2 regions of the Stenotrophomonas sp. KH_036_B genome follow, and region 1 is predicted to be linked to the other one. Evidence: predicted binding sites of a transcription regulator. Region 1 holds the regulator's gene; the other holds the start of a gene.
What was found. The regulator FliA, encoded in region 1, starts transcription of late flagellar genes. The targets are predictions, from matches to a motif close to TAAAGTTTNNCNNNCNNNGGCCGATAA.
Positions count from the first base shown of each region.

Region 2: a site for FliA is predicted at 11,205-11,231, ahead of AC3ITN_RS17015 (methyl-accepting chemotaxis protein). Genes of this name have one in related genera too.

Region 1 is NZ_CM174491.1:2,020,854-2,035,815, reverse strand. Features, by position in the region: gene fliR (flagellar biosynthetic protein FliR) at 1-506, shown strand, start outside; gene AC3ITN_RS09285 (putative bifunctional diguanylate cyclase/phosphodiesterase) at 699-2,840, shown strand; gene flhB (flagellar biosynthesis protein FlhB) at 3,568-4,698, shown strand; gene flhA (flagellar biosynthesis protein FlhA) at 4,695-6,797, shown strand; gene AC3ITN_RS09270 (AAA family ATPase) at 6,949-8,868, shown strand; gene AC3ITN_RS09265 (MinD/ParA family ATP-binding protein) at 8,855-9,742, shown strand; gene AC3ITN_RS09260 (RNA polymerase sigma factor FliA) at 9,739-10,485, shown strand; gene cheY (chemotaxis response regulator CheY) at 10,502-10,894, shown strand; gene AC3ITN_RS09250 (protein phosphatase CheZ) at 10,894-11,511, shown strand; gene AC3ITN_RS09245 (chemotaxis protein CheA) at 11,516-13,354, shown strand; gene AC3ITN_RS09240 (flagellar motor protein) at 13,390-14,130, shown strand; partial or broken gene motD (flagellar motor protein MotD) at 14,132-14,962, shown strand, end outside.
Region 2 is NZ_CM174491.1:3,824,390-3,839,351, forward strand. Features, by position in the region: gene AC3ITN_RS16965 (helix-turn-helix transcriptional regulator) at 1-43, opposite strand, end outside; gene AC3ITN_RS16970 (hypothetical protein) at 135-749, shown strand; gene AC3ITN_RS16975 (DUF481 domain-containing protein) at 867-1,643, shown strand; gene hemC (hydroxymethylbilane synthase) at 1,682-2,593, opposite strand; gene AC3ITN_RS16985 (LytR/AlgR family response regulator transcription factor) at 2,712-3,440, opposite strand; gene AC3ITN_RS16990 (sensor histidine kinase) at 3,451-4,497, opposite strand; gene AC3ITN_RS16995 (alpha/beta hydrolase) at 4,501-5,166, opposite strand; gene mdoH (glucans biosynthesis glucosyltransferase MdoH) at 5,255-7,159, opposite strand; gene AC3ITN_RS17005 (hypothetical protein) at 7,663-7,842, opposite strand; gene AC3ITN_RS17010 (DUF2628 domain-containing protein) at 8,039-8,428, shown strand; gene AC3ITN_RS17015 (methyl-accepting chemotaxis protein) at 8,501-11,083, opposite strand; gene AC3ITN_RS17020 (SulP family inorganic anion transporter) at 11,252-12,733, opposite strand; gene AC3ITN_RS17025 (response regulator) at 12,828-14,768, opposite strand; gene AC3ITN_RS17030 (sensor histidine kinase) at 14,755-14,962, opposite strand, start outside.

The DNA of each region.
Region 1 (14,962 bases):
TCGTCTTCGAAGCAGGCGCGATGGCGGGCGAACTGGTTTCGCAGGGCACCGGCCTTGCGTTCGCGCAGATGAGCGACCCGATGCGTGGCGGCACCTCCGGTGTGATCGGCCAGTGGTTCTACCTGTTGTTCGGCCTGCTGTTCTTCACCGCCAACGGCCACCTCGCGCTGATCTCGTTGCTGATGGACAGCTACAAGGCCGTGCCCATCGGTGCTTCGTTGCCCGACATCGATGCATTTCTCAGTGCCGCGCCAACCTTCGTGCTGCAGGTCTTCCGCGGTGCGCTCACCCTGGCGCTGCCGCTGACCGTCGCCATGCTCGCGGTGAATCTTGCCTTCGGCGTGCTCGCCCGCGCCGCACCCGCGCTCAATCCCATCCAGCTCGGGCTGCCGGTCGCACTGCTGCTCGGCATGTTCCTGCTCACCGTACTGGCCGGCGAGATGGGTCCGCCGGTACAGCGCATGTTCGACGCCGCGTTCCAGGCCGCCGACGGTGTGACCCACTAGGCAGTACGCCACCGCATTGTCACGTCGCGGAATTTGCCTACGGAATTTTGGCCAATTGGGCCTTGCGTTCCCCCAGGGGAATGGGCGTAGATTTGCGCAGGCAGCGGGGGGCCACTGCCTGTAGCGAGGCGGAATTCGAAAGCATCGCCACCCATATCTTTCGATTGCAGATCTGACCAGGGAGAGTCATTGATGCTCATCGGCAGCTACACACCGTGGTTGGTCGTGGTTTCGCTGCTGGTCGCCATGCTTGCGTCATTCACGGCGCTCGACATGGCCAATCGAGTCACCACCGCGGCCACGCCGCGGCTGAGCCTGTTCTGGCTGCTCGGCGGCGGCTGCGCCATGGGGCTGGGCATCTGGTCCATGCACTTCATCGGCATGCTGGCCTTCCGGCTTCCCATCCCATTGGGCTACGACCTGGGCTGGACCACGGTGTCACTGCTGTCGGCCATGGCCTCGTCGGTGTTCGCGCTGTGGCTGGTGTCGCGCCCCACCCTCCCGCACTCACGGCTGGCGCTCGGCGCCCTGCTCATGGGCAGCGGCATCGCGGCGATGCATTACCTCGGCATGGCGGCCATGCGCATGCAGCCGGGCATCGACTACCACCCCGGCTGGTTCACGCTGTCGCTCCTGATCGCCCTGGCCGCGTCGTGGGTGGCACTGTTCGTCGCCTTCCGCCTCCGCCACAGTGGCCATCGCCTGCGCCACCGCGTGCTTCCCGCCGCCGTCCTCGGCACCGCCATCGTCGGCATGCACTACACCGGCATGGCCGCCGCGCGCTTCCCGGAGGGCAGCATCTGTGGCGCCGCCGCCGGCACCGGCCTGCAGACCCAATGGCTGGCCGCCATCGTCATGGTGCTCACCATCGCCATCCTTGCGGTGGTGCTGCTGGTGTCCTGGCTCGACCAGCGCATGCAGGCGCAGCTGCTGCGCCTGCGCAACCAGCGCCTGCGCAGTTCGCTGGAAGACGCCTATGCGGAACTGAGCCAGGCCGCGCTGCACGATCCGTTGACCCACCTGCCCAACCGCCTGCTGCTGCAACAGCATATCGAGCACGCACTGGTCGATGCCGAGCAGCGCGGCGGCCGCTTCGCGCTGATGTTCATGGACCTGGACGGCTTCAAGCAGGTCAACGACGCCTATGGCCACCAGACCGGCGACGCGCTGCTGGTCGCCGTGGCCGAGCGCACCCGCAAGCTGCTGCGGCCGAACGACGTGCTGGCGCGGCTGGGCGGCGACGAGTTCGTGATGGTGGTGCCCATGGAGACGGATGAGGACCTGGCCACCCTGGCCAGCCGCATCCTGCAGGCGGTGGGCACCGGCACCCTGGTGCCGGGCCACGAGTTGCAGGTCACCGCCAGCATCGGCATTGCGATCTGTCCCGACCACGCCGCCACCGAGCGCCAGCTGATGAGCAACGCGGACGCGGCGATGTACCAGGCCAAGGAAGCGGGCCGCAACGCGTTCGTCGTGTTCGCCGAGTGGATGAACGACAGCGCCGAGCAGCAGTTCAGGCTCCTGGCCGACCTGCGCCGCGCCATCGGCACCCCGCAACTGTTCCTGCACTACCAGCCGAAAGTCCGCGTCAGCAGCCACAAGGTCTGTGGCGCCGAGGCCCTGATCCGCTGGCGTCACCCCGAACAGGGGCTGATACCACCGGACCGCTTCATCCGCCTGGCCGAACGCAGCGGCGTCATCAACGAAATCGGGCGCTGGGCGCTGGACGAAGCCTGCCGCCAGCTGCGCCTCTGGCACGACGCGGGCCACGACAGCTGGACCGTCTCGGTGAACCTCTCACCGATCCAGTTCGGCTCCCCGCACCTGCTCCAGGAAGTGCGCGACGTACTGCAGGCGCACCGCATCGAGCCGCGCCGGCTGGTGCTGGAGATCACGGAAAGCACGGTCATGCGCGACACCGACGCCAGCCTGCACCTGCTGCAATCGCTGGCCCGGCTGGGCGTGGGCATTTCGATCGATGACTTCGGCACCGGCTATTCCAGCCTGCTCTACCTCAAGCGCCTGCCCGCCACGGAGATCAAGATCGACCACGCCTTCGTGCACGATCTTGAAAACAGTTCGGAAGACGTGGTGATCGTGTCGGCCATCGTCGCCCTGGGCCATGCGCTGGACATGGACATCGTCGCCGAAGGCGTGGAAACCGCCAGCCAGCGCTCGTATCTGGAGCGGCTTGGCTGCGACTACCTGCAGGGCTATCTGCTCGGCCACCCGGTTGATCCGCAGCGGTTCATGCAGCTGCATGACCATCCGCGTCCCCGCGCGGTGGTGGCCGAGCCGTTCAAGGCCATCGAAGGCGGCCATTTCCTGGATTGAGTGCACGACCGCCGCGCTGCGCGCGGTTGCCACGCAGGGCGTGGCACTACGTGTCCGTGCAGAGCCACGCCCTGCGTGGCTGCACTTCGTTCCGGGGTCATGAACGCCTGATGGGTGGCTTCGGTGGGTCTAAACGCCGGTTGCATGGTCGAGACCGGTATTGGATGGGCTTCGGGGACTTGTGCCGCGCTGCGCGCGGTTGCCACGCAGGGCGTGGCACTACGTGTCCGTGCACAGGATCATCCCGTAGAGCCACGCCCTGCGTGGCTGCACTTCGTTCCGGGGTCATGAAGACCTGACGGGTGGCTTCGGTGGGTCTAAACGCCGGTTGCATGGTCGGGACCGGTATTGGATGGGCTTCGGGGACTTGTGCCGCGCTGCGCGCGGTTGCCACGCAGGGCGTGGCACTACGTGTCCGTGCACAGGATCATCCCGTAGAGCCACGCCCTGCGTGGCTGCACTTCGTTCCGGGGTCATGAACGCCTGACGGGTGGCTTCGGTGGGTCTAAACGCCGGTTGCATGGTCGGGACCGGTATTGGATGGGCTTCGGGGACTTGTGCCGCGCTGCGCGCGGCTGCCACGCAGGGCGTGGCACTACGTCCGTGCACAGCAGCATTCCGTAGAGCCACGCCCTGCGTGGCTGCGCGCGCTTCCGCACCGGCAAGGCCTGCCGTCATGGAACAGTTCTTGCACCACCCCGGGTAATCCCCCCCGGTGCCCTGCCCGATGTCCGACGAAGAACAAGCCGGCGAAAAAACCGAACAACCTACCGAAAAACGCCTGCGCGATGCCCGTGAACAGGGCAACATCCCGCGCTCGCGTGAGCTGGCCACGGCCGCCGTGTTCGGGGCGTCGGTGCTGGCGCTGATGGCGTTTTCCGGGGGGATCGCCAGCAGCAGCAAGGCGTGGATGAAGATGGCACTGAGCCCGGAGCCGGGCCTGCGTGCTGAACCGCTGGGTTTGTTCAACCACTTCGGGCACCTGTTCCTGCAGCTGATGCTGGCCCTGTGGCCGCTGCTGCTGATCTGCCTGCTGGCCAGTTTCCTGGCGCCGGTGGCCATGGGCGGGCTGCGCTGGTCCAACAAGTCGCTGATGCCCCAGTTCAACCGCCTCAGCCCCATGGCCGGCATGAAGCGCCTCTACGGCGCCGAAGCCATTGCCGAGTTCACCAAGTCGTTGCTGCGCATCCTGTTTGTCGGCGCCGCCGCCGGGCTGGTGGTCTGGCACGGCATCCGGCCGCTGCGCGACCTGATCCACCAGCCGCTGGAGGCCGCCATGGTCAACGGCCTGGGCTTCACCCTGAAGCTGATGCTGGCCACCGGCGGCGCCATGATGCTGCTGGCCGCCATCGACGCGCCGTACCAGCGCTGGAACTGGATGCGCAAGCTGAAGATGACCCGCGAGGAGCTGCGCCGGGAAATGAAGGAAAGCGAGGGCAGCCCCGAGGTGAAGGGCCGCATCCGCCAGCTGCAGCAGCAGATGTCCAACCGCCGGATGATGGAGGCGGTGCCCACCGCCGACGTGGTCGTGGTCAACCCGACCCACTACGCCGTGGCCCTGAAGTACGACGGCGGCAAGATGGGCGCCCCCACCGTGGTGGCCCTGGGCGTGGACGAAACCGCCCTGCGCATCCGTGAAGTGGCCGACGGCAACAAGATCGCCATCGTCTCGGCGCCGCCTTTGGCACGCGCCTTGTATCGGGAAGGTCAACTTGGAAAGGAAATTCCCGTGAGACTGTATTCGGCCGTTGCCCAGGTCCTGTCCTACGTCTACCAGCTGCGCACCTGGCGGGGTGGGCCGATGCCCGCTGCCCCCAGCATCGACGTGGATGAACACGGCAAGGGAGGCCGCCCATGAGCGCCCAGCCCGCTGGAATGAACACCCGCCGCGCCCTGGACATGATCCGCAACGGCCTGGGCGCCCCGCTGATCGTGCTGGCCCTGCTGGCGATGGTGGTGGTGCCGCTGGCCGCCCCGGTGCTGGATGCCCTGTTCACCTTCAACATCGCCATCTCGCTGATGGTGCTGCTGGCGGTGGTCTACGTGAAGCGCCCGCTGGACTTCACCATCTTCCCCATCGTGCTGCTGATCACCACCATGCTGCGGCTGGCGCTGAACGTCGCCTCCACGCGCGTGATCCTGCTCAACGGCCAGAACGGCCACGAGGCGGCCGGCAAGGTGATCGCCGCGTTCGGCGAGTTCGTGATCGGCGGCAACTACGCCGTCGGCATCGTGGTCTTCGCCATCCTGACCATCATCAATTTCGTGGTCATCACCAAGGGCGCCGGCCGCGTGTCCGAAGTGACCGCGCGCTTCATCCTCGACGCCATGCCCGGCAAGCAGATGGCCATCGATGCCGACCTCAACGCCGGTTTGCTGACGCGCGAGGAGGCCAAGCTGCGCCGTGAGGAGGTCCGCGAGGAAGCCGACTTCTACGGCGCGATGGACGGTGCCAGCAAGTTCATCCGCGGCGATGCCATCGCCGGCATCCTCATTCTGTTCATCAACATGATCGGCGGCCTGGCCGTGGGCGTGCTCCAGCACGGCATGCCGTTCGGCGAAGCCGCTGCCACCTACACCCTGCTGTCCATTGGTGATGGCCTGGTGGCGCAGCTGCCCGCGCTGCTGGTGTCGTCGGCGGTGGCCATGCTGGTCACCCGCGCCTCGCGGTCGCAGGACATGGCCCAGGCCATGATGGGCCAGGTGTTCGGCCAGTACCGCGCGCTGTCCATTGCTGCTGGCATCCTGATCCTGGTCGGCCTGGTGCCGGGCATGCCCAACGTCGCCTTCTTGACGCTTGGCGGCATCCTGGCCTTCATCGCCTGGAAGCTGTGGAAGAAGAGCGTGGCCGCACAGCGTGCCGCCGAGGCCCCGGCCGCCGGGCCGACCACCGCCCTGGGCCTGCCCGGCGGCGCACCCTCGCCCACCGCCGAACTGACCTGGGACGAACTGCGCCCCGTCGATCCGCTGGGCCTGGAAGTTGGCTACCGGCTGATCCCGCTGGTGGACAAGAACCAGGGCGGCGAGCTGATGGCCCGCATCAAGGGCGTGCGCCGCAAGCTCACCCATGACATCGGCTTCCTGATTCCGTCGGTGCACATCCGCGACAACCTGGAACTTGCCGCCACCGCTTATCGCCTGCTGATCCATGGCGTGCCGGTGGCCACCGCCGAGATCCACCCCGACCGCGAACTGGCGCTGGACCCGGGCAGCGCGCTCGGCGCGCTGGAAGGCATCGCCGGCAAGGACCCCGCCTTCGGCCTGGACGCCACCTGGATCCAGCCGCACCAGCGCGCCCACGCCGAATCGATGGGCTACACCGTGGTCGACCCGGCCACCGTGGTGGCCACCCACCTGTCGCACCTGATCCGCGAACACGCCCCGGAACTGCTCGGCCACGAGGAAGTGCAGCAGCTGCTGGCCAACCTGGCCAAGAGCGCGCCGAAGCTGGTCGAAGACCTCACCCCGAAGGCGCTGCCGCTGTCGGTGGTGGTACGGGTGCTGCAGAACCTGCTGATCGAACGCATCCCGGTGCGCCAGCTGCGCAAGATCGCCGAGTCGCTGGTCGAGAACGCCCCGATGAGCCAGGACCCGAGCGTGCTGACCGCCGCCGTGCGCAATGCGCTGGGCCGTTTCATCGTGCAGGAGATCGCCGGAATGTCGCCGGAGCTGCCGGTGTTCACGCTCAACCCGCAATTGGAACGTGTCTTGCAAGAGTCTACTCAGGGCAACGGCGCAGCGCTGGAACCCGGACTCGCCGAGCGACTGCACCAGAGCCTGGCCGAATGTGTCGGCAAGCAGGAAGCGAAGAACGAGCCCGCGGTGGTGTTGGTGCCCGGTCCGGTACGTGCCGCGCTGGCACGGCTGGTACGGCACAGCGTCCCCTCGCTGTCGGTACTTGCCTACAGCGAGGTGCCTGAGGACAAGCGGTTGAAGCTGGTCGGCACGATCAGCTGAGCCGGAACTCCGACAGCAACGCGTCAGAAAACAGACACCCCCATTTCGATATCACCGCAGCAGGACACAAAGGGAAACCCGGACCGTGCAGACCACCGACAACCAGCGCTTCCCTTCGACCGCCCAGCCGCCCCAGTCCCGGTACCACAGCATGAAAATCAAACGCTTCGTCGCTCCCGATATGCGCTCGGCCATGAACCTGGTGCGCAAGGAACACGGTCCGGATGCCGTGATCCTGTCCAATCGCCGGATCGAGGAAGGCGTCGAAATCGTGGCGGCCGCGAACTATGACGAAGGCGCCGTGCAGCGTGCACTGGAAGCGGCCCGCAAGGATGTCGCCCCGCCGCCGCCGGCCCCGCGTCCGCGCAATGCCGCCGATGCCGTGATTGCCGCCGTGACCCGCCGCAAGGCCCCGTTGGCCGCACCGGAACCGGTCGCCGCTACCACCTCTGCGGTGGCCGCCCTGGCCCGCGCCGCCGTCGGCGCGACCGGTCGCACCCTGGACAGCGCCAACGAAATCGTGCCGCCGCCGGGCAGCAGTGGCTTCGCCGCCACCCTGGCCCGCGCCAACGTACAGCCCGCCTCCCGGGCCGACGTACTGCCGGAACAGATCTTCGCCCCGTTCAATGTGGAACAGGCTGCTGCCGCCGAACGCGCTGCTGCCCACGCCACCCATGACGTCGCCGGGATGCCGGCTGCGATCCAGGCACCGGTCCGTGCCGCCGCGCCGGCCGCGCCCAACCGCGCCCGCTTCATCATCGACCCGCCGATGGACGAGGCGCCGCTGTTCGAAATGCATGCCCCGCTCAGCCGCGCCACGGTGCCGCCGCAGATTCCGCAGATCCCGCAGATGCCGTCCCAACAGATGCAGCGCGCCCCCGCCCTCGTCCCGGCCGCGCCGCTGTGGGAGACCGTGCCGGTGGTACCGGCGCCGGTCTCGCCGATGCTGCAGATCGACGACTCGGCCGTGTTCACGCCGGTCGCGCCGATCGCCAGCGTTGAGGCGGCTGCACCCGCCGCACCGGCTGCCCCGATCGCCCCGCCGGCCCTGCCGGAGATGCAGGCCGCCAACGAACCCGCACCGGTCGCCGAGGTCGTCGCCGTCGCCGTGGTGGCCGCTGCCCCGGCCCCTGTTGCCGCGCCGCTGACCGTGGTGGCCCGCGACGACGAGGACCTGCGCCAGCTGCGCAATGAAGTGGCCGGCATGCGCCACATCATCGAACGCGAGATGACCCGCTTCACCGACGAGCGCCTGCGCGGCTCGGCCGTACGCGCCGCCGCGCTGGACCTGATGGACGAATACGGCTTCGATGCCGGCATCAGCCGCGATGTGGCCCTGCAGATTCCGCTGGACACCGAAGCCCACCGCGGCCGCGGCCTGATGCTGGGCCTGCTGTCCAAGAAGCTGCCGATCGCCCCGGTGGACCCGCTGGAGGCCGGCGGCGTGATCGCCCTGGTCGGCCCGACCGGCGCCGGCAAGACCACCACGATTGCCAAGCTGGCCTCGCGCTTTGCCGAAGCCCATGCCGCACGTGACGTGGCCCTGGTCACCACCGACACCGGCCGCATCGGCGCCCGCGAGCAGCTGTATGGCTTCGGCCGCCAGCTCGGCATCGCCGTGCATGAGGCCAACAGCGGCAGCGACCTGACCCAGCTGCTGGAACGCCTGAAGGACTACAAGCTGGTGCTGATCGACACCGCCGGCCTGGGCCCGCGCGACCGCGCCCTGGCCGCCCAGCTGCAGTGGCTGCGCGCCGCCCCGCAGATCCGCACCCTGCTGGTGCTGCCGGCCAACACCAGTTTCGGCGACATGGACGAGGTGGTCCGCCGCTTCAGCGCCGCCAACCCCCAGGGCGTGGTGCTCAGCAAGCTGGACGAAACCGGCCGCTTCGGCACCGCCCTGTCGGTGGCCGTCGACCACCGCCTGCCGATCACCTGGGTGACCGATGGCCAGGACGTTCCCGAAGACCTGCACCGGGCCAGTGCAGCCAATCTTGTACTTCGCCTTGAAGATTTGCGCCGCGCGGCCGATATGCCCTGCAACCCGGAGTTGAACCATGCCGTCGCGTGAGTATGCCAATCTGACCAAGACCTTCCCGCTGTCGGCCACGCGTAGTGCGCCGCTGGGCCCGGTCCGTACCATCGCCGTCACCGGCGGCAAGGGCGGCGTGGGCAAGACCAACGTGTCGGCCAACCTGGCCGTGGCGCTCGCCGACATGGGCAAGCGCACGCTGCTGCTGGACGCCGACCTGGGCCTGGCCAACATCGACGTGATCCTGGGCCTGCAGCCCAAGCTGACCCTGGCCGACCTGGTCGCCGGTCGCTGCACCCTGGACGAGGTGATCCTGGAAGGCCCCGGCGGCGTGCTGGTGGTGCCGGCCGCGTCCGGTCGCCGGCACATGGCCGAACTGCAGCCGGCCGAGCACGTGGGCCTGGTCAACGTGTTCTCCGAACTGGAACGCGATCTGGACTTCATGGTGGTCGATACCGCCGCCGGCATCACCGACGGCGTGCTGACCTTCTGCCAGGCCGCCCAGGACACCGTGGTGGTGGTCTGCGACGAGCCGGCGTCCATCACCGACGCCTACGCGCTGATCAAGGTGCTGTCGCGCGAACGCGGCGTGGACCGCATCCAGGTCGTGGCCAACATGGTGCGCGACCCCAACGAAGGCCGTGTGCTGTACGAAAAGCTCAGCCGGGTCTGCGACAAGTTCCTGGCGGATGTCTCGCTGAACTACCTGGGCTGCGTGCCGCAGGACGACTGGCTGCGCCTGTCGGTGCAGCGCCAGCAGCCGGTGGTGAAGGCCTACCCGTCCAGCCCGGCCGCGCAGGCGATCACCGAGATCGCCCGCCGCACCGCCCGCTGGCAGGCACCGACCGAGCCGCGCGGCGGCGTCGAGTTCTTCCTGGAACGTATCCTCAAGCAACGCGGGGTGACCGCATGAAAGGCGCCGCACAATACAAAGAGGTCCAGCGCGCTGCGGCCAACGAGTGCATTGCCCAGCACTCGGACCTGGTCCGGCGCATCGCCCACCACCTGGCCGCGCGCCTGCCGGCCAGCGTCGAAGTGGACGACCTGATCCAGGCCGGCATGATGGGCCTGATCGAGGCCTCGCGCAGTTACGACGCCGACCAGGGCGCCTCGTTCGAAACCTATGCCTCGATCCGCATCCGCGGCTCGATGATCGACGAGATCCGCCGTGGCGACTGGGTGCCGCGTTCGGTGCACCGCCGTGCCCGCGACGCCGCGTCCACCATCCGCCGCCTGGAGCAGAGTACCGGCCGCGCCGCCAGCGCCACCGAAGTGGCCGCGGCGATGGACATGCCCCTGCCCGACTACCTGCGCCTGATGGAAGACGCCTCGCGCGGCCAGGTGCTGAGCCTGGAATCACGGATTGAAGACCAGGGCGAACTGGACACCGTTGCCCAGGGCGGCCCGACCCCGCAGCAGGTCCTGGAACGCGGCGAGTTCGGGCGCGAACTGGGCAATGCCATCGGCCTGCTGCCCGAGCGCGAACAGCTGGTGCTGTCGCTGTACTACGAGCAGGAGCTGAACCTGAAAGAGATCGGCGCGGTGCTCGGCGTCAGCGAGTCACGCGTCTGCCAGATCCACGGCCAGGCAGTGCTGCGCCTGCGTGGCCGATTGAAGATCTTCGAGGCGGCCGACGCCGGCCTTGAAAACACTTGATACCGAGGAAAGTGCTTTGAACAAGAACATGCGTATCCTGATCGTCGACGACTTCTCGACCATGCGTCGTATCGTCAAGAACCTGCTGGGCGATCTGGGCTTCACCAATACGGCCGAAGCCGAGGACGGGCATGCCGCGCTGGCCCTGCTGCAGAGCCAGGCGTTCGATTTCGTGGTCACCGACTGGAACATGCCGGTCATGACCGGTATCGACCTGCTCAAGGCGATCCGCGCCGATGCCAAGCTCAAGACGCTGCCGGTGCTGATGGTGACCGCCGAAGCCAAGCGCGAGCAGATCATCGAAGCCGCCCAGTCCGGCGTGAACGGCTACATCATCAAGCCGTTCACCGCAGCGACCCTGGAAGAAAAGCTCGGCAAGATCTTCGAGCGTCTGGCGGCGAGCGCCTGATGGAAAGCCTTCGCGACAAGTCCGCGCTGGTGCAGCGCCTGCAGGATGCCCTGGCCGCGCTGGAAAGCGGTGACGAGGCCGGTTGGCGCCGGGAAATCGACGCCCTGGCCGCCGTGCGCACCCAGCCGATGATGGCCGGCCTGAACCGGCTTGCCCGCGAGCTGGGCCAGGCCCTGGGCGAGCTGCCCACCCTGCCCAGCGAGGCCGGTGAGCTGGACGACGCCTGCGCGCGCCTGGACCACGTGGTGGCGATGACCGAACAGGCCACCCACCGCACCCTGGACCTCGCCGAGGAATGCCGGGCATTGACCGAACAGCTGCGCGCCAACGGGCTGAGCCCGGACCAGGACCAGCAGCTGGACCGGATCCGCCACAACCTCACCGAAATCGCGCTGACCCAGAGCTACCAGGATCTCACCGGGCAGATCATCCGCCGCGTGGTGGGGATCGTGCGGCGCGTGCACGAAGGGTTCGGCGCGCTCGGCCTGCCGCCGCCGCAGGACGACACCGCCAACAAGCGCGACAACGGCCTGGCCGGCCCGGCCGTGACCGGGCTGGACCGCCACCAGGTATCGCAGGTGGATGCCGACGACCTGCTTTCAGATTTGGGGCTTTGAAACCATGAGTGCTGTTCCAGACGACATTGCCGCAGACTTCATCCTCGAGGCCCAGGAGATCCTGGATCGCCTCGGCGAACAGCTGGTGTCGCTGGAGCAGTCGCCCCAGGACAGCGACCAGCTCAACGCCGTCTTCCGTGGCTTCCATACGCTCAAGGGCGGTGCCGGCTTCCTCGGCATCCAGGCCATGGTCGAGCTCTGCCACGCCGCTGAGGAAACCCTCGGCATGGCACGTTCCGGCCAGGCCACGCTGCAGGCGCATCACTTCGATGCCGGCCAGCAATCGCTGGATTACCTGCAGTCGATGCTTGATTCGGTGGCTGCCGGCACCGAGCCGGGCTATGCCCCGCCGGAACTGATCGCGCAGTTCGACGTCAATGCTCCGGCCACGCCGGTTCCAGTAGCCGCGGCGGCCGGTGCGAGCAGCGGCGAGCTGATCAGCGACGACGAGTTCGAAGCCCTGCTCGACCAGCTGCATGGCGGTGCGGCACCCACCGCCGTGACGCCCACGAAACGCGCCGATGACGGCATGATCGGCGAAGACGAATTCGAGGCGCTGCTCGACCAGCTGCATGGCGGCGCCGCCCCGGGCAGCCACGCAGCCGTCGCGCCGGCACCCGTGGCCGCACCACCGCGCGCAGTGGCCGCCCCGGCCCCGGCCAAGCCGGCCGCCAACAAGCCGGTGGCCGAAGCCGAACACACCGTGCGCGTGGACACCAAGCGCCTGGATGCCATCGTCAACCTGATCGGCGAACTGGTGCTGTCGCGCAACCGGCTCAAGACCCTGCGCGCGCGCCTGCACGACGAAGAACTCGACCGCGCCGTCTCCACCCTGGACATCGCCACCGCCCGCCTGCAATCGGCGGTCATGCGCACCCGCATGCAGCCGGTGGGCAAGGTGTTCTCGCGCTTCCCCAAGGTGGCCCGCGACGTCGCGCGCAACCTCAAGAAGGAAGTGGAGCTGGAGCTGATCGGCGCCGAGACCGAACTGGACCGCAACCTGGTCGAGGCATTGGCCGATCCGCTGGTGCACCTGGTGCGCAACGCGATCGACCACGGCATTGAAATGCCCGAGCTGCGCGAAGCGCAAGGCAAGACCCGCAGCGGCAACGTCCGCCTGTCGGCACAGCAGGAAGGCGACTACGTCAGCATTGAAGTGCAGGACGACGGCGCCGGCATCGATCCGGAACGGCTCCGTGCGAAGGCGCGCGAGAAGGGCCTGATCGATCCCGAAGCCGCCGCCCGCCTGACCAGCGAAGAGTGCCTGCACCTGGTGTTCCTGCCGGGCTTCTCGACCAAGCAGGAAGTCACCGACATCTCCGGCCGCGGCGTGGGCATGGACGTGGTGCAGTCGCGTATCCGCGAACTCAGCGGCCAGATCCAGATCCAGTCCGAACTGGGCCGTGGCAGCCGCTTCATGATCCGCGTGCCGCTGACCCTGGCGATCCTGCCCACCCTGCTGGTCCAGGCCGGCGAAGATGTCTACGCCCTGCCCCTGGCGCGCGTGATGGAGGTGCTGCACGCCCCCAACTCCTCGCTGGGCTGGTTCGACGGGCGCGCCGTGCTGGACCGCAAGTCCCACACCCTGCCGCTGGTGGACCTGCGCCACTGGCTGGCGGTGGAACCGGTGGCCTCGCCGCTGCTCACCATCGTCGTGCTGCAGGCCGGGGAAGCACGCTTCGGCCTGGTCGTGGACCAGGTGCGCGGCCGCGAGGAAGTGGTGATCAAGCCCCTGCCCAAGGCGCTGCGCGGCCTGCGCGGCTACGCCGGCGCCACCCTGATCGGTGACGGCCGCATGTCGCTGATCCTCGACGTGGACGGCCTGCGCACCCCGCACGATTGATTCAAGTCCCCCACACGCAAGCCGATAACGGACAAATGGACAGACTCAGCCTCATTGGACTTTTCCTCGCCCTGGCCTCGCTGGTCGGCGGCAGCATCCTCAAGGGTGCCGGGCTGGCGTCGCTGTGGTCCCCCGCCGCATTCGTGATCGTCATTGTCGGCACCCTGGCCGCGATCCTGCTGCACACCTCGCCGGCCGTGTTCAAGCACGCCTTCAAGATCGTCAGCTGGGTGGTGCGCCCGCCGAGCAGCGACCGCGCCGAACTGATCCGCCAGATCGTGGAATGGAGCAACATCGCGCGCCGCCAGGGCCTGCTGGGCCTGGAAGCACAGGTGGACGCACAGGACGACCCGTTCCTGCGCAAGGGCCTGCAGCTGCTGGTGGATGGCGTGGAGCCGGAAACCATCCGCCACATGATGGAAATCGAACTGAGCAGCCAGGAGAGCCAGGACCTGGCCGCCTCCAAGGTGTTCGAGGGCATGGGCATCTACGCCCCCACCCTGGGCATCATCGGCGCGGTGCTGGGCCTGATCGCCGTGATGAAGAACCTCGCCGACCCAAGCAAGCTCGGCCACGGCATCGCCGCCGCGTTCACCGCCACCATCTACGGCATCGCCTCGGCCAACCTGCTGTTCCTGCCGGTCTCGGCCAAGCTCAAGAGCGTGATCCACCACAACAGCCGCGACCGCGAGATGATCATCGAAGGCCTGATCTCGATCGCCCAGGGTGAGAACCCGCGCAACATCGAAACCAACCTGTCCGGGTTCCTGCACTGACATGGCCCGCCGCAAAGCCCACGAAGAGCATGCCAACCATGAGGCCTGGGCGATTCCCTACGCCGACCTCATGACCCTGCTGCTCGCGTTCTTCGTGGTGATGTACGCCATTTCCTCGCTCAACGAGGGCAAGTACCGGGTCATGGCCGATGCGCTGACCACCGCCTTCGGTGGCGCGCCGCGCACCATCAACCCGGTGCAGGTCGGCAACCAGCAGGTCCAGGGCGGCGGCTGGGACAGCCCGTCGGTGATCAAGGCCGGCAACCGGGTCGGCCCGTCCGCGCCCTCCCCGACCAACGACCCCACCCTGCTGCCGGCCATGGCCTCGCAGATGCGCATGCCGGTCTCGGTGCACAACCAGGAACAGCTGCAGCGCGCCGAGCGCCAGCTCAACACGATCGCCGACCGCCTCACCGCCACGCTGGCGCCGCTGATCGACCGCGGCATGATCACCGTGCGCCGCACCGAGCTGTGGATCGAAGTGGAGATCAACAGCGACATCCTGTTCACCACCGGCTCGGCCACGCTCGACGTGCATGCACGGGACACCCTGTCCTCCCTGGCCCAGGTCCTGCACGACGCCCCGAACGGCGTGCGCGTGGAAGGCCACACCGACAACGTGCCGATCGCCACCGCGATGTTTCCGTCCAACTGGGAACTCTCGGCCGCGCGCGCGGCCAGCGTGGTGCACCTGTTCGCCGATCAGGGCGTGCAGCCGGCACGGCTGGCGATGGTCGGCTACGGCCAGTTCCGCCCACGCGAAGACAACACCAGCGCCGACGGCCGCAACCGCAACCGGCGCGTGATGGTGATCATCCTGGCCGACACCGCG
Region 2 (14,962 bases), 1.8 Mb from region 1:
TCAGCAGACGATGCAGGGCGTTGATGCGTTCATATCGGTCCATGACCCGATTATGTCCGAGTCGCCGCCGTTGTGGCGGCCCTCGCACCATCTTCGGCTATCGTGAAGGCCCGATTCCCGCCCCTCCCCCTGCCATGCGCCTCCTGCCTGCCGCCGCCCTGCTGTCCCTGCTGCTGTCCGCCTGCGAGCGTGCGCCGGCACCGCCTGCGGCCACCGCTGCGCCCGTACCGGTGCCGGCCGCCGCCGCGGATCCGGTCCAGGCGGTGCTGGCGGCCAGCCAGCGCTTCGGCCAGCTGCAGAGTTTCCACGCCACGCTGCAGATGCAGGGGCCGCGCACGTTGAAGGCCGCCATGGACTTCGTCGCGCCCGATCGCTACCGGCTCGAGACCGATGAGGGCGTGCAGACGATCATCGGCGGCACCTTCTTCCTGCAGCGTGCCGGCGAAGTCCGCCAGGTGCCGGTGCCGCCGGGGCTGCTTGCACAGTGGCGCAGCCCGCTGCCGGCCGACGCCACGCCTGCCGATCTGCAGGTGGAGGATCTCGGCCCGGCGCAGGTCGCCGGCCAGGCCGCGCGCCAGTACCGGGTGCGGCATGCCACGGCGGCCCCCGACGGCCTGCTCTACTGGATCGACGGGCAGGGCCTGCCGGTGCGGATCGAACGGCAGGGGCAGACCAACGGCCAGCCCTTCCGGGCCACGGTGGACTATTCGCGCTTCAACGATCCCGGCGTGCGCATCGATGTGCCCTGAACAGGCGTGGAGTCCGAACCTCTGCTAAAGCGCGGGGTCGGGATGGAAAAACGGCGTGAAGGCATCAAGTATCATCACCCGTTGCTCCTCCCCCCTGTCTGACCCGGAGAACCGTTGATGTCCCTGCGCGTGACGTTGCTTGCTTCCCTGTTGCTGACTGCCCCGGTGGCCTTTGCCCAGGACACCACCGATCCGGCCGCGATGACCTCGCCGTGGAGCGGCAGTGGCGGCGAATTCGGTTTCGCCTCGGCCCGCGGCAACAGTAATACGGAGAGCGCCAACGGCCGCCTGCGCCTGCGCTACACCGACGACGACTGGGTGCACAGCATGGACCTGTTCGGCCTGCGCTCGCGCTCGGAATACACCGAAACCAGCGACGACGGCACCATCACCAAGCGCAGCAACACCACGGCCAACCGCTACACCGGCAGCGCCGGCAGCGCGCTGCAGCTGGGCGAGCACCGCCAGCTGACCGCCACGGTGCGTTACGAGCGCGACGATTTTGCCACCTACGACCGCCAGAGCTCGTTCGGTCTGGGTTACGGCACCCGGCTCATGGAAGGCGACCGCTTCTACATGGACGCGCAGATCGGCCCCGGTGTGCGCCGCACGCACAACACCGAAGACGACGAAACCCGGACCGGCCTGATCGGCCGCGGGCTGTTCGACGTGAAGTACTCGCTGACCCCGAACACCGACCTGGTCAACACCCTGCTGGTGGAATCGGGGTCGTACAACACCTTCGGGCAGAACGATTTCGGCGTGTCGGTGAGCATGAACGCACACCTGGCGTTGAAGGCCGGCTGGCAGGCGCGTTACAACAGCGACGTCGCCGAGGACAAGCGCAAGACCGACACGTTGACCACGATGAACGTGGTTTACAAATTCAAATAACGGGGGACTCGACACCAGAGGATGGGTCGGCGTACGCCTCAGACGGCGAGCAATTCGCCCGCGCCTCCGTCAAGCAGGCCCTGCGCCACCGCTTTTCCCAGGGCATCGGGGTCATGGCCTGGGCCGCGCGCTTCGGCGCGGATCAGGCGCCCATCGGCGACACCGCCGACCAGGCCCTGCAGGAACAGATCGTCGCCTTCCCATTGCGCGTAGCCGGCCACCGGCACGTGGCAGCTGCCGTGCAGCGCGCGGTTCATGGCGCGCTCGGCCTCCACGCAGGCGCGCGTGCGGGCGTCGTCGAGCGCGGTAAACAGCGCCATGACTTTCGCATCGTCGCCATTGCATTCCACCGTGACCGCGCCCTGCGCCGGCGCCGGCAGCCAGTCCGGCGCGCCAAGCCGGGCCACGATGCGCCCGCCCAGGCCCAGCCGCTCCAGCCCGGCCACGGCCAGCACGATGGCGTCGTAGCCGCCGTTGTCGAGCTTGGCCAGCCGCGTGTTGACGTTGCCGCGCAGGTCCAGCAGCTGCAGGTCCGGGCGCAGCGCGCGCAGCTGGGCCTGGCGGCGCAGGGAGGACGTGCCCACGCGTGCGCCGATCGGCAGCGCGTCCAGCGAGGCGTAAAGGTTGGAGATGAAGCCGTCCGCCGGATCGTGGCGAGTCAGCATGGCTGGCAGCGCGAACGGCGCGTCCAGTTCCATCGGCACGTCCTTGAGCGAATGCACCGCGCAGTCCGCGTCGCCGCGCAGCATGGCCAGCTCCAGCTCCTTGAGGAACAGGCCCTTGCCGCCGATCGCCGCCAGCGAGCGGTCCAGCACTTCATCGCCGCGCGTGCTCATCGGCACCAGCACCACGTCCAGCCCGGGATGGACCTGACGCAGGCGATCGGCAACATGTTCGCTCTGCCAGAGGGCAAGCGGGCTCTTTCGGGTGGCGATGCGCAGGGTGTCCATGCGCCCATTATCGCCGGCAGGACGCGTATCGACCAACGGTCGATGCCTACCGGGGGCACCACCTGCCGCCTGCCCCTCCGGGTCCGCCGGCAGGTCACGACCGTGGGTCGTGACCCCGTTACAGGTGTTTCAAATCCTGTTTCAGGCTCGCCACGCAGCGGCGGCTCACTTCCAGCGGCGTCTTGCCATGCCGCAGCACGGCCTGGACCTGGCCTGCGCCATTGCGTCGCAGCTCCACCAGTTCGTGACGCGCCACCAGGCAGTTGCGGTGGATCCGCACGAAGCGGCTGGTGAACTCCTCTTCCAGCGACTTCAGCGATTCCTCGATGAGGTCCTCGCCGCGCGCGTGATGCACCACCACGTACTTTTCCTCGGCCTGCATGTAGTGGATGTCGTCGATCGGGATCAGCCGCAGGCTGCCACGCAGGCGTGCACACAGCAGGGTGCGGGCCTGCGCGCTGGGCGTGCTGGGTTGGCCATTGCGCCCGGCCAGGAACGTGCGCGCACGTTCCAGCGCGGCCGCCAGGCGCTCGGAACGCACCGGCTTCATCAGGTAATCGATCGCGGCCGCCTCGAACGCGGAGAGCGCATGCGCGTCGTAGGCGGTGCAGAACACCACCGCCGGGCGCGGATCGAAGGTGGCCAGGTGACGCGCCGCCTCCAGCCCATCCAGCCCGGGCATGGCGATGTCCAGCAGGACCAGGTCGGGCTGCAGTTCGGCGCATGCGTGCAGGGCCTGTTCGCCGTTCTCGGCTTCCGCCACCACCTCGACGCCGGGCTGCTCGGCCAGCAGGCTGCGCAGGCGCTCGCGTGCGAGGGGCTCGTCGTCGGCGATCACCACTTTCAAGCAGGCTTCCTCACTGGACGGGCACGAAGATGTCACAGGCATAGTAGCCGTCGGCCCATGCCCCCGTCATCCGCGCCGCGGGCCCGAACCGCCATGCCAGGCGGTGGGCGATACTGCGCTGGGCATGGCCCGCACCCTGCATGAGCGGCAGCGCGCGGGCGTGTGGGTCCGGCGCCGGGTTCTGGACGCGGATGTGCAGCTGGCCGCCTGCGCAGGAGAGCGCAATGACGATGGTGCCGCCGTCGGGCAGGCGCGAAATGCCATGCAGCACGGCATTTTCCACCAGCGGCTGCAGCACCAGGCGCGGCATCGCCAGCGTCCACGGCAACGGCTCTTCGCGCTGCCACTGCACCTGCAGGCGCTCGCCCAGGCGCAGGGATTCGATCGACAGATAGGCTTCGGCCAGCTCGCACTCGGCCTGCAGCGTGGCGTCGCCGTCGCCTGCCCCCAGTGCGGCGCGGAACAGGTCGGACAGATCCAGTACCGCACGTTCGGCCACCACCGGATCGCGGCGGACCAGGCTGGCAATGAGGTTCATGCTGTTGAACAGGAAGTGCGGGCGGATCCGCGCCTGCAGCGCATCGGCCTGCGCGCGGGCGTTGGCGACGGTCTGCGCGGTCCAGCGGTCGCTCACGTAGAAATAGCGCAGGGCCAACGCCACGATCAACGCGGTGACCGTGGCGCAGCCGAGGGTGAACCGCCAGAAGCCCACCACCCCCGCGAAACCCTGTACGTCCAGCACCGCATACAGCGCATGCACGATGCCGGTGCACAGCGCGGCGATCAACGCGGTCATGCCGACAGCGACCACCGTGCCCGGCCCTTCAGGCAACCGCGACAACGGGGTGCGCGCCGCACACAGGCAGACCGTCACCGCCAGCGCAAGCCACAGCGCCAGGCCGCTGGCGGACAGGAAATCGGACAGGCCCCAGTGGCGGCTGCCGTCCGGTGCCAACGCCACCACCACGACCACCAGTTCGGCCAGGCCGAGCATCGCACCCAGCCGCGGCAGGCGGCACAACTCGGGCAACCATGGCTGCTGGCGCGGATCGTTCATGGCTCAGGCCGTCGTGAAACGCGCGTCCAGCCAGTCGCCCAACGCCTGCAGCTCGTCGCCGCAGACCTGGTGGGCCATGGGATAGGAATGCCACTCCAGCGGGAAGCCGAGTGCACTCAATGCCTGCGCGGTGTGGGCGGCGATGGGCTGCGGAATCACCGGGTCCTGCGCGCCATGCGCCATGAACACCGGCGGGCGGATGCCATCGGCAACGCGGTTGGCGGCGGCCGCCTCCGGGTCCGGAAGATAGGTGGACAGCGCGATCAGGCCGGCAATCGGCCGCGTCCAGCGCAGCGCCGCACTGAGGATGATGGCGCCGCCCTGCGAGAAGCCGGCCAGCAGGATGCGCTCGGCGGGAATGCCGCGTGCGATCTCCTGCTCGACCAGCGCGTCCAGCGCCTGCACGGATGCGTCCACGCCGGCGGCATCGGCACGCGAGCGGAAATCCATGCTGACGATGTCGTACCACGCACGCATGCGCACGCCGTTGTTGATGGTGATCGGCTGCACGGGCGCGTGCGGGAACACGAAGCGGATCGACGGCCAGTGCGGGCGCAGCAGCTCGGGCACGATCGGGGCGAAGTCGTTGCCGTCCGCGCCCAGGCCATGCAGCCAGATCACGGACCATTGCGGCGCGGGGGCGGTTTCGTTGACGACGGTTTCCAACAGGTGCGACATCGTGCAGCTCCAGTGCTTTCTGGAGGCATTATGCGGGCAGATGGCCCGTGGCAGTCATCGGGGTATGCGGCGGTACGGCTCAGTGCCCGGCGCGTTCGGCAGCGGCGCGGCGCAGCTGCGCCGCCCGCACCAGGATCGTCGGCGGGGCCAGCTCCTCGGGAATGTCCATCAGGCCCAGGCGATGCAGCACGTCACCGGCACGGCGCCCGGACGTGAGCGCGACCACGGGAATGGCCAGCACCATGCCGATCACCACCGGTGCCATCCACGCCGCCAGGGCCGGCGACACCGCGTAAGCCAGCACACCCATGAACAGCCCGAACACACTCAGCCCGCCATAGCCGCGGATCAGGGCCGGCCAGGAAATACCGCCGTCGTCGCGCTGCTGCGCATCCCAGCCCGAGTCCTTGCCGGCCAGCACTTCGGCGACACCGCGCGACTGCACGTACATCACCACCGGTGCCATCAGCGCCGCCAGCACGGTTTCGAGCAGCATCGACACGAACGCGCGGATCCCGCCGCCGCAGCCGCGCCGCTCCACCGGGTCCATCAGCATGGCGATGTAGCCCAGCACCTTGGGCAGCAGCAGCACGGCCATGGTGATCGCGAACATGCGGATCACCTGGGTTTCATCCTGCTGGCGCCAGTACACGCCCGGCGAAAGGTGCAGCATTTCGCTGAAGTCGATACCGCCCTGGAACAGCGGGATCGCGATGCCGATCAGCATCAGCATCGCCCACATCGGCGCGGTGAAGTAATGGCCGATGCCGATCATCATGTGCATGCGGCTGACCCAGTGCAGGCCCTTGGAGCCGACCACCTTGGCGTGCTGCAGGTTGCCCTGGCACCACCGGCGGTCGCGCACCAGCATGTCGGTCAGGGTCGGCGGACCCTCCTCATAGCTGCCCCGCAGATACGGCACCATATGCGTGGCCCAGCCGCCGCGGCGCATCAGCGCCGCCTCCACGAAGTCGTGGCTGAGCACATGGCCGCCGAATGGCTGCCGGCCGGGCAGCGGAGGCAGGCCGGCGTTGTCGGCGAAGGCCTCGGTGCGGATGACCGCGTTGTGGCCCCAGTAGTTGCTTTCCGCGCCATGCCACCAGGCCACGCCGCGACCGATCACCGGGCCGTACACGCGCCCGCCGAACTGCTGCATGCGGGCGAACAGGGTGCGCCCGCCGATGACCGCCGGCAGCGTCTGGATCAGGCCGACATCGGGGTTGTGTTCCATGCCGGCCACCAGGCGCACGATGGTATCGCCGGTCATCAGGCTGTCGGCGTCGAGGATCAGCATCTGCGGGTAACCGGCGCCGAACCGGCGCACCCAGTCGGCGATGTTGCCGGCCTTGCGCCCGCTGTTGTCGCCACGGCGCCGGTAGAACAGGCGCTCATGCCCGCCGACCGCATCGCACAGCTCGGCGAAGGCCTGCTCTTCGGCCGCGCCGATGTCGTCGCGCCGGGTATCGCTGAGCACGAAGAAGTCGAACTGTTCCAGCTGTCCCGTGCTGGCGACCGATTCGTAGATCGCCTGCAATCCCGCCAGCAGCCGGCGCGGGTCTTCGTTGTAGGTGGGCATCAACAGCGCGGTGCGGGTATGCACCTGCGGCAGCGGCTGGTCCGGATCGATGCCCAGCTTGTAGCCGCGATCAAACACCGCCGTCAGGAACCCGGCCACGGCACCGGCAAACGACAGGGCGATCCAGGCGAACAGCGCCACGAACAGCACCAGCAGGCAGCCTTCCAGCACGGTGATGCCATTGGTGGCCAGCACCTTCCACATCATCGCCGTGGCGGCGGCGGTCATCGCGGCGGTGCCGCCGAAGATATAGAAGCGGCGCAAGGCGATCATGCGCGGCGCGGTACGCTGGCGACGCACCTGCAGCCGCCCGTCGCGGAAGGTCTGCTCCGGCATGCCCAGCGGGGTTTCGGCGGGCAGCACCGAGCGCCCCGCATCGAGCGTGGCGTTGACTGTCTGCACACTCATGCCTGGCTACCCTGTGCAGCGCGTGTCCAGCCGGCGTTGCCCGGCACCTGATGGGTCATCCCGATCCCGGCGCGCACCCTGGCGCTGCTGTGTCCTGCGTGGGCGTGGCCATGGCCGGTGCCCCGCTGATGTCTGTGACTACCGGAACCCACGAACTCTCCAACCGCTTGGGACGAAAAATGCGGCCCAGCATAGGGGGGCAAATGTAAGCCGGGTGCGAAAGGGGCTTTCGCGGATTCCCCCCCATTCAGCAAATCCGGCCGAGGTCCCCACCATGCCCAATGCGACAAATAGCCGCAGGCCTTGCGGCACAAGGTTCTGCCCATTCAGCGTGGAGATGCGGGGTAGCCGCCCCCGGTCTGGCAGCGCAGATCGGTGGGCGCCCTCGTTGGGATATGGCCGCACGCTGTACTGCGCAAACCCGCCCGCCCGTATCGGTCGGGCAAGGGTCCTCGGCAGGCCACCTGGCAAGGCGCAGCGCAGGTGAGCGCCACGCCGGCGGGTCAGGCAGGCGTCGCCTCGACGGCGACGTCGGTCTCGACCGGGGGCCGCGCCAGTGCGCGCGAACCCACGTGGGAATACTGCAGCTGTGCCAGCAGATGCTGCGCCTGGGTGGCGATCGGGCACGGCGCGATCCGCGGGCCGGCCTGAGGACGCTCAGGGGACATCACTACACTCGACATGGTCTGTTTTCTCTTGGCATTCCGAATACGCCGCGGGGCTCCCTGCCGCGCGGAATGCGAACCCTATATCAATTTGGGGACGAATGTGTGACGCCACCTTCGCGCCCTCGCGGAGGTGCGTTGCAGCGTCAGGAAACTGGCGCGAAGTACCAGGCAGCAACTATCATGTAAACGTTTTCAACCTCAGTAATCGGATATGGATTCCAACATCGCTTCGTCCTACAGCCCCAAGTGGCAGTTCCGCTTCAACTTCTTCGCCACGCACGGCGCCCCCAGCTCCCCCGCCTTCAAGGCCGCCTACAAAGCGCTGCCGTTCGGCCAGAAGATCAAGGTCAACTTCAACTTCTTCGCCCTGTTCTTCGGCTGCATCTACCTGTTCGTCCTGGGCATGTGGCGCAAGGCGTTGACCATCGTCGGCCTGACCGTGGTGCTCGCCGTGGTGCTGGCCTTCCTGCCCGACGTGATCGGTCGCGGCATGGCCGTCGCCTGGTCACTGCTCATCGCACTCACCACCAACTACAACTACTACCTGGAAAAGGTAAAGGGTGACACCAGCTGGAACCCCTTCCAGGGCATGCGCTGGTAAGCCATTCCTTGTAAATGCACCCCAGGAGCCCGGTCATGCGACCGGGCTTTTGCGTTCTGGCGCCGCGGCGGGTCAGAACGTCTCCCATGCCTCGGCCGGTGCCGCCACCGCGCGCGACACCGGCGTCCCGCGGCGGGGCGCAGAGCGCGGACCGATCGCCGCCGACGCGTCGGTGCGGAAGATCGCCACGGCGGTGCCCAGGTGCTGGGCCTGCTCTTCCATCGCACGGGCCGCAGCGGTGGCTTCTTCCACCAGCGCCGCGTTCTGCTGGGTGGTCTCGTCCATCTGGGTGATGGTCTGGTTGACCTGCTCGATACCGGCGGACTGTTCCTTCGACGCGGCGGAAATTTCGGCCATGATGTCGTTGACCCGGCGCACGCCGGTCACGATCTCCTGCATGGTACGGCCGGCCGTCTGCACCAGCGCCGAGCCCTCGCTGACGTGCGCGACCGAGTCGTCGATCAGGTGCTTGATCTCCTTGGCGGCACCGGCCGAACGCTGTGCCAGCGCGCGTACTTCCGTGGCCACCACCGCAAACCCGCGTCCCTGTTCGCCTGCACGCGCGGCTTCCACGGCTGCGTTGAGCGCCAGGATGTTGGTCTGGAAGGCGATGCCATCGATCACCGAAATGATCTCGGCGATGCGCTTGGACGATGACTCGATGCCGGCCATGGTGCTGACCACCTGCCCCACCACGAGCCCGCCCTGCTCGGCGACCTCGGCCGCACCGGCAGCCAGCTGGTTGGCCTGCACGGCGTGGTCGGCGTTCTGGCGCACCGTGGAGGTCAGCTCCTCCATCGATGCGGCCGTCTCTTCCAGACTGGCCGCCTGCTGTTCGGTGCGACGCGACAGGTCACTGTTGCCCGAGGCGATCTCGCCGGCGGCCAGGTTGATGCTGGCGGTGGCCTGCTGGATGCGGCCGACGATGTCGGTCAGCTGGGTCACGGTGGTATCGGCATCGTCGCGCATGCGTGCGAACACCCCATGGAATTCCCCCTGCATGCGCGCGGTGAGATCGCCGGCGGCGATGGCGCGCAGCAGTGCGGAGATCTGCTGCAGATTGTCGTCGCTGACCTGCATCATGGTGTTGAGGTTTTCCACCATGCCGCGGAAATCATGGTCGAACCGCACCACGTCACCGCGCTGGGTGAAGTCGCCCAGCGCGGCCGCGCCGGCCAGGTCGCGGATCTGGGTGTTGATCGCGCGCAGGTTGGTCTTGGTGGTGTCCATCGCGTCGGTGAACGCCGCCTGCTCGCCCGGCAGCCGGTCCATGTCCTGCGACAGGTCGCCGACGGCGTAGCGCTGCATCACCTCGACCAGGCGCCGGGTCACGGCGATGTTGGCGCCGACCAGCTGGTTGGTGTCGTCCACCATGCGCCCGTATTCGCCCGGGAACGCCTGGGCGTCCATGCGGTAGCCGAGCTCACCGGCGTCATGGCGCTGGGCCATCTCGCGCTGCGCGGCCATCACCGCGCGCAGCTGGCCCCGCATGCGCTGCATCGACTCGAGCAGCCGCCCGACCTCATCATTGCGCGGTGGCGGCAACGGCGTATCCAGGCGGCCTTCGGCCACGTCGGCCGACAGGCGTACCGCATCGGCCAGCGGGCGGATCGCCTGTCGGCGCAGCAGCACGTACACGCTCACGCTCAGCACCAGCGCCGCGCCCAGGCCCACCGCCAGGATGATCCACAACAGCGCGCGCGCCTGCGCGGTGATCAGCGCGTACGGCACGATCACGCCCAGGGCGAAGCGTTCCTGGCTGGCGCCGATGCGCAGCGGCACGTAGGCCTTCACGTTGCCGGCGGCGTCGGGCGTGAGCGCCTCGAAGCGCTGGTCGGCGGCGACCGCCGACAGGACCTGCGCGGTCGTGGCGTCATCGCGGCGCGTCCCGATCTGGCTGGCGTCCTGTGCAGCGAGCACGATGCCACCGGGCGATATCAGCTCCACATGGCCTTCGCCCATCGGACGCAGTGCGGCCAGTCGCTGCTGCAATGCCGCCAGGCCGACGTCCACGGTCACCGCGCCCAGGAACGCGTCGTTGTCGAGCACCGGGGTGGACAGCGTGGTCATCAATACCTGCCTGCCGCCGATCTCGTACTTGTATGGCTCACTCACGGTGGGGCGCTTCAGCGCACGCGGCCGCAGGTACCAGTCGCCATCGCCGGGCACGTCGTAGCCCTTCAACACGTCCTGCACCGGCACACCGTCCTGCCAGGCCCAGTAGCTCATGAAACGGCCGGTGGCGTCGTGGGCTTCGGCGTTGACGAACGCGGCATCCTTGCCATCGAACGCCTCCGGTTCCCACAGCGTGCCCAACCCCACCCACTCCGGGTGCGACTGCAGCTGCTGCTGCAGGACCTGCGCGGCGGTGACGCGGGTCAGTGTGCCCACCCGGTGCTGCACTACCAGGCTGTCGGCCAGTGCCTGGCTCGTGGAAAACGCGGCGGCGAGGTCGGCACCGACCCGGCGCGACTCCGCCTCGGCCTGGCTTTCCATGGTCCGCCGCGAGGACTCCAGCAGCGCCTGGCTGGCCTCGTGGTAGCTGAGGGCGGCGGTCACGCCGAAGCAGAGCATGGCGATCAGCGCCGTTCCCAGCATCAGCCGATGGGCGATGCTGCCGGGGCGCTTGGACACGGACGAGCGGGACACGGACATGGGGTGTTCCAGGCAGGAGTACAGAACAGCGCACGCCCTTGGGCGCCGCTACGACGTCACGCAGTCCATTGCGGCCCAGTCGGCGCGGTGCAACTCACGCGTGATCCGGGGCAGTGAGCTGGTAGCGGCCCTGGGCTGCCGATGTTGAGGGTCGAATCCTGACCGGGTTCAGTGAGCGCTGCCGGACGCGCTTCCGCCGGCCTGCGGTCGTCGCCCGAGCCGCTCCACCAGGGTCTGGCTGGCCGCGTTCAACCCGACCACGTCCACCTGCGCACCGTGCGCGCGCAACTTGAGCAGCACCCGGTCCAACGCGCCCACCGCGCTCAGGTCCCAGAAGTGGGCATGGCTGAGGTCGATGACCACCCGCGGAGGCACGTGCTGGAAATCGATGCTCTCGGCGAACTGTCCGGCCGAAGCGAAGAACACCTGGCCGGTGACCGTGTAGGTGCGCACGCCGTCAGCGTCGTCGTGGTCGTCCACGACCAGCAGCCGGCCAACCTTGCGCGCGAAGAACAGCGCCGACAGCAGCACGCCGGTGAGCACGCCCTTGGCCAGGTCGTGGGTGGCCACCGTCACCACCACCGTCGCCACCATCACCACCGATGAACTCGTCGGATGCAGGCGGAACTCGGCGAAGGAGCGCCAGTGGAAGGTGCCGATGCTGACCATGATCATCACCGCGACCAGCGCCGCCATCGGGATCTGGCGGACCCACTCGGCGCCATACACCACCAGCAGCAACAGCAGCACGCCTGCCCACAGGCACGACAGCCGCCCGCGCCCACCCGAGGAAACGTTGATCACCGACTGCCCGATCATCGCGCAGCCGCCCATCCCGCCGAAGAGTCCGGCGGTGATGTTGGCCAGGCCCTGGCCGGCGCATTCGCGGTTGCGCTGGCTCGGGGTATCGGTCATGTCCTCGACGATCTGCGCGGTCATCATCGACTCGAGCAGGCCCACCACCGCCAGCGTCGCAGACACCGGCAAGAGCAGTTTCAGCGTATCCCAGGTCAGCGGCACGTCCGGGAACAGGAACACCGGCAGGCTGTCGGGCAGCGCGCCCATGTCCCCCACGGTGCGCACGTCCCAGTGCAGCCCGATCGACAGCGCGGTGAGCACCACGATGGCCACCAGCGGCGACGGCACCGCCCGGGTCAGCCGCGGCAGCAGATAGATGATGGCCAGGCCCGCGGCGCACACCGCCCACACCTGCCAGGAGCGTCCGATCAGCTCGGGCATCTGCGCCAGGAAGATCAGGATGGCAAGGGCGTTGACGAAGCCGGTGATGACCGAGCGCGATACGAAACGCATCAGTGCCCCGAGTTTCAGCGCGCCGGCCAGTATCTGCAGGAACCCGGCGAGGAGGGTCGCCGCCAACAGGTACTGCAGGCCGTGGTCCTTGACCAGGTCGACCATCACCAGCGCCATCGCACCGGTGGCGGCCGAGATCATGCCCGGTCGCCCTCCGGCGATCGCGGTGACTACCGCGATGCAGAACGAGGCATACAGGCCGACCTTGGGGTCGACGCCGGCGATGATGGAGAAGGCGATGGCCTCGGGAATGAGCGCCAAGGCTACGACGGTGCCGGACAGCAGGTCACCGCGGAGGTTGCCGAGCCATTGCTGGCGCAGCGGGTACGAAACGGGCATGGGCAGAACTCGGTGCGCCGACGATCAGCGGCGCGCAGGATACCCCACCGCCGCAGGCTGGGATATGGGCGGCCGGGCACGGCCGCCCCCTGCATCACGCGCTGCCGAACATGGCGCGGACGCTGCGCAGCAGCTCGTTGACGCTGAACGGCTTGGGCAGCAACGACATGCCTTCGCCAAGGAACTCGTTGCGCACCACCGCGCTCTCCGTATAGCCGGTGATGAACAGCACCGGCAGGGTCGGGCGCAGCATACGGGCGGCGTCGGCCAGGTCGCGGCCGTTCATGCCGGGCAGGCCCACATCGGAGAGCAGCAGCTGGATCTCGCGGTCGGAATGCAGCTCCAACAGGGCCTGCTGCGCGTTGGTGGCTTCCACCACCTGGTAACCGGCCTCGATCAGCATTTCGCGGACCATCATGCGCACCGAATCGGTGTCGTCCACCAGCAGGATCCGCTCGGCATGCCCGCGCTGGATCTGCACCGGCGCGGCCGTCTCTTCAACGGCCAGCAGCCGGCCTTCCGGCAGCAGCAGCTCGATCTCGGTGCCCTCGCCCGGCTCGCTGGCGATGCGGGCACTGCCCCCGGACTGGCGCGCGAACCCGTAGGTCATCGACAAACCCAGGCCGGTGCCCTCGCCCTGCGGCTTGGTGGTGAAGAATGGCTCGAACACCTTGGTCAGCAGCTCCAGCGGAATGCCGCTGCCGTTGTCGATCACCTTGACGCTGATGTAGTCACCGGGCGACAGCTCATGGTCGCGCTCGATGTGCGCACGACCGGCGCGGACCCGGATCAGCCCCTGCCCGGCCAGCGCGTCGCGCGCGTTGATGACCAGGTTGAGCATCACGTTCTCGAACTGGTTGGGGTCGGCCACCGCGACCAGCGGTTCGGTTCCCAGCTCCAGCTCCAGCTCGATGTTCTCGCCGATCGAGCGCAGCAGCATGTCTTCCAGCGAGCGCACGCGGGCGACCACGTCGAACGTCTGCGGGTCCAGCGGCTGCTTGCGCGCGAAGGCCAGCATGCGCTGGGTCAGCGCCGCCGCGCGGTGTGCCGACGCGGTGGCGATGTCCACATAGCGGCTGGCCTTGTCCCACTTGCCGCTGGTGGCGGCCATTTCAATCATGTCCAGGCCGGAGATGATGGTGGTCAGCAGGTTGTTGAAGTCGTGGGCGATGCCGCCGGTCAGCTGGCCCAGCGAGTCCATCTTCTGGGCCTGCATCAGCTCCATCTCGGTGCGTTCGCGCTCGGCGATCTGGAAGGCCAGCTCGCTGTTGGCGCTTTCCAGCTCCTGGCGCTGTTCCAGCTCGCGCACATGCCGCTCGGTGATGTCCTCGACCAGGACCAGGCCGAGCCCGGGCGCGCTGTACGGCGTCACCCGCCATTCGGTCATCCGCCGGCTGCCCAGCACCGGCAGCGTGAACGTGCCCTGCCAGCGCTCGCCTTCGGACAGCGCCACCTTCAGTGCACTCATCAGGCCGAACTGGTGGTCCAGCAACGACTCGATCTGGCCCGGCCCCAGGTCGTCGCCGAGCAGGCGCTTGAAGGCATCGTTGGCCTCGTGCACCTGCAGCTGCGCATCCAGCACGCCGATCGGCGCATTGATCTGGCGGAATATCTCACCGAAGCGCGCCTCGGCTTCACGCAGCGCCTCTTCGGCACGGCGCGCGCGCAGCAGGCTGCGCAGCGTGGCCAGCAGCACGTCCGGGTCCACCGGGTGGATCAGGTAGGCATCGGCACCGGCGTTGAGACCCGTGATCAGGTCCCCAGTGGCGATGGAGGCGGCCGACACATGCACCACCGGCAACAGCTGCATGCGCGGGTCCGAGCGCAGCCGGCGCACCACGTCGAAGCCGCTCATGTCGGGCAGGTTGACGTCCAGCACCAGCGCGCCGAAATCCTGTTCGGCCAGGCGCAGCAGGCCTTCGTCACCGGTGCCGGCTTCCTCGACGCGGAAGCCATGGTGCTCCAGCACCCGACGCACGGCGTAACGCGTGGCCGCGTTGTCATCCACCACCAGGATCGTGTCACGCATCGGCATCGACGGTCTCCCCGGCCAGCTTGAGCGGCAGGGTCACATGGAATTCCGAACCGTGACCCACCTCGCTGACCACGCCCACCCGCCCACCGAGCAGCTCGGCGAAGCGCTTGCACAGCGACAGCCCCAGGCCGGTGCCGCGCAGGCGCTTCTGCAGCGGCGTATCGACCTGCACGAAGTCTTCGAACAGGGTCGGC